4 regions of the Pseudoalteromonas sp. Hal040 genome follow, and region 3 is predicted to be linked to each of the others. Evidence: predicted binding sites of a transcription regulator. Region 3 holds the regulator's gene; each other region holds the start of a gene.
The links. The regulator LexA, encoded in region 3, represses DNA repair genes until DNA is damaged. The targets are predictions, from matches to a motif close to TACTGTATNNNNATACAGTA.
Positions count from the first base shown of each region.

Region 1 (2,211 bases), 3.3 Mb from region 3:
ACAGAAGATTTATTACTAGCCGCTGTTAAATCAGTGAGCGAGCAATAATTTAGTAATCGATAAGCAGACCATGTGTCTGCTTATCGGCCTTGTGTAAATTCTTGCCAAGATTCAATTAAATCAACAAAGTCTTCAAAACCACAGCCACTGCACAGGCCTTCTTCTTCAAGCATTAAATCATCATCTTGGTAGGCAACTAAGTCTTCGTTGTCTTGATGTAATGCATGAGCTTCGAATAGCGCTTCGTCTTTACTTAAGATCAAATCAATTTCTTGACCCTGTAAGGTTAAAGGCTCATGACTGCTCTTAACCGCAGAGATCAACGCTTGCACCATCGCGATTTTTTCTTTGCCGACTTCTTCATTTAGCCAACGGCCAATAACTGCATGCTCAGAGGAGATTTTAATGCGTAAACCGCTAATAGGATCGCGGATAAATTGATATTCCATGGAGGGTACTCGTAATACGTTATTTGCTAATTATACCGATTACAGCTAAACGTGGCGAGTTTTGTAGCCTTATAGCAACACGAGCGCCAACGTGGCGCTCGTGTTTGTGCTATTTAAAATAGCTAGACTCGCGATTTGAAGCGCGCAGCATCAATAATCGCCCATAGGTATACGATTGGCAGTAAAATAAAGCCAACTGCAACATAAATTAGTGCACCACTAATAACCCATGCTAAAAAGAATGCAATAGCCGCCATTAAACGACCTTGTACCAATTGTCCTAAACCAGGAAAAAAGATATTACATATTGCTGCGATTACATTACCGCCAGAACCTTGCTCTGCCATACTAACCTCTGTAGTTTTTAATGATTATACATTTAGTAAACACACTTTATGCCAACTTATTATAGCTTACAAATCAAAGCGTTAAAAAGTTACGTTATTTTGATTTTAGTTTTTTTTGCTAAAAATCGGTCAAATTCACAATTTTCATATCGCAATTTTAATGACTTGCCCAAATAGCTGTTTATAAAAACAGTATTTTATTTAGCCTTGCATAAACACCTGTTATACTCCACCCATTATAGATTGAAAAGGCGTAACGATGGACGTTTCTGAATTACTCGATGGCTTAAATGACAAACAACGGGATGCAGTCGCAGCCCCATTGCAAAATATGCTAGTACTTGCAGGTGCAGGTTCTGGTAAAACTCGAGTACTTGTTCATCGCATCGCATGGCTCATGCAAGTTGAGCAAGCTTCTGCATACAGTATCTTTGCGGTAACCTTCACTAACAAAGCCGCGAAAGAAATGCGTACCCGTGTAGAAGAAACCTTAAAAGCACCGGTTGGTGGTATGTGGATTGGTACCTTCCACGGCTTATCTCATCGTATTTTACGCGCCCATCACCGTGAAGCGAACTTGCCTGAAAGCTTTCAAATCTTAGATTCTGACGATCAACAACGTATGATCAAACGCTTACTCAAAGCGATGAACATCGATGATAAAAAGTGGCCAGCAAAACAATTTGGTTGGTATATCAGCGCGAAAAAAGATGAAGGTCTGCGCCCTAAAGACATTCAAGCCTACGATATTAATGAGCAAATGATGCTAAAAGTCTATGCTGCATATCAAGAGGCTTGTGACCGTGCAGGTTTAGTCGACTTTGCAGAAATACTGCTGCGCTGCTACGAAGTTCTTAAGAACCACCCAACACTTTTACGTCACTATCAACAGCGTTTTGCCCACATGCTGGTAGACGAGTTCCAGGATACCAATACAATCCAGTACGCTTGGTTAAAATTACTCGCAGGTAACACCAACAGTATTATGATCGTAGGTGATGATGATCAAAGTATCTATGGCTGGCGTGGCGCAAAAATTGAGAATATCAAACGCTTTTTAACTGACTTCGAAGCCGAAACCATTCGCCTTGAACAAAATTACCGTTCAACGGCAACAATCTTAAAAGCATCAAATGCGCTGATCAGAAACAATGCTGAACGCATGGGTAAAAGCCTGTGGACAGACGGCAATGATGGTGAGCCTATTTCTGTTTACGCCGCGTTTAATGAATTAGACGAAGCGCGCTTTGTCAGCAGCAAACTACGTAGTTGGCTAAATGCAGGTAATGCATTACAAGATGCCGCGATTTTATACCGTAACAACGCGCAATCTCGTGTACTCGAGGAAGCGATGCTACAAGAAGGTTTAAAATACCGTATTTACGGCGGTATGCGCTTCTTCGAACGTCAAGAGA
Region 1 is NZ_JARLUU010000001.1:10,831-13,041, reverse strand. It holds gene P4S60_RS00050 (peroxiredoxin-like family protein) at 1-48, shown strand, start outside; gene P4S60_RS00045 (YacL family protein) at 81-449, opposite strand; gene P4S60_RS00040 (hypothetical protein) at 572-796, opposite strand; gene uvrD (DNA helicase II) at 1,056-2,211, shown strand, end outside.
Region 1: the regulator LexA is predicted to act here: its motif matches at 972-991, upstream of uvrD (DNA helicase II).

Region 2 (2,211 bases), 2.1 Mb from region 3:
CCTTCGCTTTTTTCAAATTATATTATCGGCAGTCCTTCTGTGTGGTTTAAAGAAAACTCAATATTAGCTATGGCTGTAAAACCAGCTGCCATCACAACAAAAGTTTACATCGCAGTGGGTGAACTTGAAGAAAGCGAAGGTGAACAAATGGTGTCGGGCGCAAGGCAATTAGCAGCTAAAATTAATAAACAAAGTGGCGCGCTGGTTACAACGAATTTATTTGTTATCCCTCAGGCACGCCATGCAACTGCATTCCCAACAACGATTACCCAAGCCTTAGACTGGATTTACCAGACTAATACCAACCCGCAATAATACTTAAGTAAGCGGATTGGTATAAGAGCAATTAAAGAGCGTGACACTTTTTATATTTTTTGCCGCTACCACAAGGGCATTCATCATTACGGCCAATTTTAATATCTGCAACTGGTGTTATATCGCCATCTAGGTAACGCCATAAGCCATCTTCTTTAATAAAACGCGACTTTTCGTGTAACTCACAATACAAGTTTTGGTAAAAGTAATTTGCTTTAAATTCTACAAAGCCTTCTTGCTCGTTATGTTCAGTCTCTAAAACACTGAGTTTGGTAAAACGGCAGCTATTAGCAAAATCTTTAATTTCGCGAACCGGGTTCGCGGCTTGTTGGCTTTGTGCATAAGTACTAAATACATATTTTGCATCTTTTAGCGCGTATGCACTAAAACGAGAACGCATAAGTTGCTCTGGGGTATCAGCTTGGCTTGCACCGGTATGAAAAGGCTGGCAGCAAAGCTCGTAAGTCGATTCGCTGCCACAAGGACAAAGGGAGTGTGTGAGTGATGTCATAACAACTTACCTAAAAATGTAAATTGTTATTTTAACAAGCCTATTGTGGCTGCGGTACTAAATTGTTTAATTGAGCGCTTTTTGTAAAGCAATAAAACTTAGCTGATGCCTGATCAAGGTTTAAGTTCATCGAATCAAGTTGATGATTGTTTACAATATCTGTCCATGTGATCACAGCAGCAAAGTTACCGTTATGTAATGCTGAGCTAAGTACGTACTCAAGGTTTACTAAATGCTTTTGTCTGATCACAAGTAGTTTGCTGGTATCAATTGAACACGAATCTAATAATGCTTTGCTAGGAACATGATCAGGGGCAATTAATAGTGTCCATGCATTTTGGCTATTGTAATGATGTAATACTTTTAATAGCTCAAAGGTTGCTGATATTTCGTCTTCAATTTGAATTAAATTAACAGACGCTTTGTCGTTATCTTGTTGGTAGCTTTTAACTGTTCTTAAGGTAATTGGCTGTAACATAACTTTCACTCACTGGTTGTTTATACAGTATGTGTATACAGTAGTTTATACAGTGTTTTTGCGCAAGTACTTTTTTGCTATTTTTTAACCAATGATTCAGTTTTATTTTAATTAAAATAATTTAGTTCTTATTAAACATTTAGTTATGGTTTTGGATTGCAGAATGAAAAAGCTAAAAAATTTAGCATCTAACTCATACAGTGTTTTGTACAGTACTGTATAAGACGCTACATTTTTCTTCTATACAAGTGTTTTGCATAAAAAAGCCGGTATAAATACCGGCTCTTTATCTTTGCAATCTTGCTACTTATCTAAATAAGTATTTAAAAACTCAAGATATGCGTTTGAAGCTTTTATGCGGTTTTCCTTTTTAGTAAAACCATGGCCTTCATCATCAAATAATACATATTCGACAGGCACACCATTTGCTTTCACTGCGGCAACGAGCTCATCGCTTTCAACTTGTAAAACGCGAGGGTCGTTAGCACCTTGGATCACCATTAATGGCTTGGTGATGTTTTTAGCATGAAATAGTGGCGAAATTGCACGGTGACGTTCACCGTCTGTAGCAGGGTCGCCCATTTCGTCATACAGCGCCTTTTTAAAGCTTTCCCACCATGGTGGAATCGAGTTTAAGGTTCTAACCCAGTTTGTTACACCAAAGATGTTGATACCTACTTTGAACTCTTCAGGTTCAAAGGCAAGTGCGGCGGCGGTCATAAAGCCACCGTAACTACCCCCTATGATGCCAATTTTGTCAGCATCGACCCAATCGAGGCTTTGTAGATGCTTTTTGCCGTATACGATATCTTGTAAATCATCAGTGCCATGTTTTTTATCATCTAAATGGAAGAAGGTTTTACCATAGCCTGAGCTGCCACGGTTATTAACTGCAAAAATGGCATAA
Region 2 is NZ_JARLUU010000001.1:1,300,005-1,302,215, forward strand. It holds gene P4S60_RS05875 (alpha/beta hydrolase) at 1-315, shown strand, start outside; gene P4S60_RS05880 (YchJ family protein) at 347-826, opposite strand; gene P4S60_RS05885 (SulA-like leucine-rich domain-containing protein) at 867-1,304, opposite strand; gene P4S60_RS05890 (S9 family peptidase) at 1,608-2,211, opposite strand, start outside.
Region 2: the regulator LexA is predicted to act here: its motif matches at 1,328-1,347, upstream of P4S60_RS05885 (SulA-like leucine-rich domain-containing protein).

Region 3 (2,211 bases):
TCAGTCGATATCAATAGAGGGTAAAAACGAGAGTATGTCGGAAATTCAATTTTTAAATGTAGATCTGGAGCTTGAATCAAAGCACGATATTAGTGCGCTTGTTGCTGATTTGAAGAAAAACGCCATGGTTTTACATTATGACCAAGATGAATACCGCCAACTAGCACGGATTGAAGCAACCGCAGATATCAGCTCTCCAGATAAAGCGATTAACCAGCTTTGCGAGCTTATTGAGTCTTGCTCGCGCAATGCATTAAAACAGTGGTTATCGTGCTCAAAACGAACATTTGATATAGGTTTTGAATCAGGTAATTCGCCAAAATGCTTTAATCAACCCCTGCATGCCGATACCTTGTTACGTATCTCAGCAATTGGCGCAGGGATTGAAATTACTATTTATCCTGTTGAAAAATAGGTCGAATTTAGCGCTCTACTACCGTCGCGGTCATTCTTGATACGCAGCATAGCTCTCCTGCGGCATTGGTAATTTTAATATCCCAAACAGAGGTGCGCTTTCCTAAATGCAGCGGTCTAGCCGTTGCAGTTAAAACTCCCTTACGTGATGCTTTCATATGGTTGGCATTAATCTCTTGGCCAACAGCGTAGAATTTATTGAAATCAACCACAAAGTTGGCTGCATAGCTTGCCACTGTCTCGGCTAACACAACGTTTGCTCCGCCATGTACCATGCCCATAGGATTATGATGTTCTGGGATGGCAGGCATCGTCGCCACTAAATAGTCATCGCCAATTTCCGTCACTTCAATGCCCATGGTTTTCATTAAAGTGCCTTGCCCGGTGATCCCTTGCTCCAATTCTTTACATAGCTCTAGCGTGATTGGGTGGTGCCAAATGCTCATTGTGTTTCCTTAGCCTGCTAATTAAAGCTAATACCTTATGGCATCTTAGAGTGAGGTTCAATGTAAGTTTTGTAGCAATATGACTGTGTTAATTAAATTTGCGATTTTCAGATAACTGTATATACTCACAGTTAAATGTACTGTATGGAAAACCAGTTGTATGCGCCCATTAACTAAACGCCAATCGCAAATTTTAGAACTCATTAAAGTCTTTATTAAAGATACAGGCATGCCACCAACGCGTGCTGAAATAGCTCAAACATTGGGTTTTAAAAGTGCCAATGCCGCTGAAGAGCACCTAAAAGCACTGGCAAAAAAAGGCATGATCAAAATGAAGCCTGGGGCGAGTCGTGGTATTCAATTAATCGAAGAAGATGAACCAGAGCAATTAGGTTTACCTTTAATTGGCCGTGTTGCAGCGGGCGAACCTATTTTGGCCCAAGAGCATGTTGAAAGCCATTGCCAAGTTGATCCGTCGTTATTTAAGCCTGCCGCTGATTTCTTACTGCGTGTAAATGGCATGAGTATGAAAGACATTGGCATCATGGACGGTGATTTGCTTGCAGTACATAGAACACAAGTTGCTGAAAATGGGCAAGTTGTTGTTGCACGAGTTGATGAAGACGTGACTGTTAAGCGTTTAGAAAAAGCTGGCCGAAAAGTATTTTTACACGCTGAGAACGAAGAGTTTTCACCTATTGAAGTTGACCTAGAGCACGAATCGTTCAATATCGAAGGATTAGCGGTAGGGGTTATTCGAAACGCTGACTGGATGTAAGTGTTCCCAACTTGGTGCATTAAATTGACTTAATTTGGTGCACCATCGAAATTTTGCTACTTAATTAGGATTTGTGAATCCTTACTCATCATTTAAAGCCTTATATGGCGCAGTTTCCCTCTCTTTTTGTATTTTGTTTGTACGCCTAAACATTAAATAACGCGCTGATTATAGTTGTTATTTTTGCACCAAAATAAACATTTATTATCACTAAAACTTGCTTATTGCTCATTTTTTAACTAATTGGTTAGTACATTGTATTAACACCTATTTACGAAATTGACACACCTAAACGTGTCAGGGAGTTATACAACGGGCTTGTATCATTTCATTGCGTCGTGATGATACGAATTCGCTCTAAACAATAAAAATACGAATGGGCACCTTGCTGTAACGCCTTTTCGCTTTGCGTCTTGCAATAGCATTTAAAGGAGCCGTCACATGGGTAAACTGCGTTACGCCTTGTGGCTTATATTACTCGCACCTGTGCAATTTGCATTGGCAAACAGCCAATTCAATATGCGTAAAGGGGTGACTGATATAAGTAATAATGTTTATGAGTTACACATGACG
Region 3 is NZ_JARLUU010000001.1:3,359,939-3,362,149, reverse strand. It holds gene P4S60_RS15650 (hypothetical protein) at 35-415, shown strand; gene P4S60_RS15645 (PaaI family thioesterase) at 423-860, opposite strand; gene lexA (transcriptional repressor LexA) at 1,021-1,638, shown strand; gene coxB (cytochrome c oxidase subunit II) at 2,080-2,211, shown strand, end outside.

Region 4 (2,211 bases), 1.3 Mb from region 3:
AGCTACAATCATTTTATATGTATGATACTTCTAGCTTTTTAAGAAATGCAAAAACTTATCTGGATTTAGACATAAGTGAAGATACTATTGAACAAACCAATGATCTGATACGAGTAAATAATAAAAAGACTAACTTTTATGATAAAAAAGATGGGTTAGCAGACTTTATTGAGATAGTTAAGTTTTTAAGTAATAAATTTGATGATCTAAAAGTATATATTCATTCAAGTGTTGAATTGATACCTCCTATACTCATTCCTGAATTTGTTCCATTTTTAGTAATAAGTGAAATATTTGGGAATGCTAGTCAGCATAGCAGTGATAAAGTGTTGCAAATAACAGCATCTCTCGTAGCTGACAGTCACATAGACATTACTTTCCGTAACAAGGTTAAAATTTTTTCTAGCGATGACAAATCAGGAACTTGGACAAAAGAAAATAGTCAAAAAGATCCTGCTCGAGGCCATGGGCTAAGAGCAATTACAAACGAGTTAAAAAGTATTGGCGCGATGACCTATTCAACTTTCGATGATTATCATTATTCATTAACTATAAGATTCCCTTGGAAGCTTTTAATAAAATAAGTACATTTACTTACCTAAGTACATATAAATCTAGTATGGACTTCTTTATTTTACACTAAGAAACTCCATACAAGGCTTATGAAGTCTTATACTCCTAGTTACCACTCCTTCTAAACAGAAATCATCCTCTGGTGAAACATACACTGGTTTAAATTCATCAGAGGCAGATAACAGCAACCGGCTATCTTTATCTATGATCTTGCATACAAAGCACCCGTTGTAACTCGCAACAACAATATCACCTGTACTTGCATCCACCGCCCTATCAACTAACAGTAAGTCACCATCGAATATTCCTACTCCCTGCATAGACTGCCCAGAAGCCATTCCAATAAAGGTAGCATCGGGGTGCTTTATTAAGAGCTGATCAAGCGAAAGGCCTAGTTCTTTGTATTGAGCTGCAGGAGACTCAAAACCTGTAATACCAGCTTCGATATAAATTGGGATAACAAACATAAGTAACAAAACAAAAATACTGTACATAAATACAGTATAGTGAAAAATTTAAGTGTCTGAAAGTGAATTTTGAAGTCGCTTGAACTTAGACTTACACAATTAGATTTTCTAATATGTTGTTTAGGAAGGGCTTTATAAAAAACTGAGAATTGCATTTGTAATAAGCACTCTAACCGCTTGATTTTACAAAAGTATAAAAATGAGAAAAAATGCACTTTTTACTGTGTAAAAAAACAGTGGTTAATTTTTAATGTTACGTAGTTTCAATAGGTTAACTTAATTTTGAAGAAAATCATGGGGTGTCAGGGGTCGCAGGTTCAAATCCTGCTATGCCGACCATTTTTCTACACTCTATTCAATAAGTTACTTAACTTATCTATTTATTTTATCGCACCTTAAACATACATTCCTTTATTCATATCGTACATTTATCGCACCATATTAATCTAAACTTATTTTCTCATTTTTTGGGATATTAGGTGTTGATTGGGGGGATATATAGTAAGACAGCTAATGGCACCTCAGTTAGCCTTATAAGTTTTCACTTGCCACCGATACGATGGAGTGACGAATTAAAACAGTGTTCCAATTGTTCATAAATCATCAGATTTTTTTCAATATAGTCGTTCACCATTTCAATGAAGCTTTCAATTTCCTCTTTGTCATATGGTATCACAATAATTTTGGTGATCACCCTATGATTGATTTCGTTTAACCATTTGATCCTATCGAGCTTTTCGCTGAGATCCAATTCCTTATCCCACAAATAAACACGAACAGACACAGTTAATGAGTGAGCTAACATTCGAAAAAAGTCGCATCTTTCACTGTCAGATAGCGATTCTAATTTATCGATGAAACTATTGAGCTTAATACCAATCTCCTTTTGAGAACAGCGCCATTACTATTAGGCGCACAAATTCTTGGCTAAATCAGCGACGGAGAAGCAAACGCCGACTGTTTTCTCCTTTTTTAATTTCTTGTTATGTTTGAAAATCACTAATATATGTTCTTTTGATTTCATAATAGAATTGCCGAATCCAAAACAGCAACCTTTTTAAAAGGTCAAAAGGGATCACTACCAATTACGAGTAACGCAAATTCAGAGTTTTTAGTGAAATAGCGAGTTGCTATAGTAAGTATTTTAAAATAAACATCACAGCATTCGCTC
Region 4 is NZ_JARLUU010000001.1:2,074,562-2,076,772, forward strand. It holds gene P4S60_RS09445 (hypothetical protein) at 1-584, shown strand, start outside; gene P4S60_RS09450 (LexA family protein) at 630-1,040, opposite strand.
Region 4: the regulator LexA is predicted to act here: its motif matches at 1,058-1,077, upstream of P4S60_RS09450 (LexA family protein).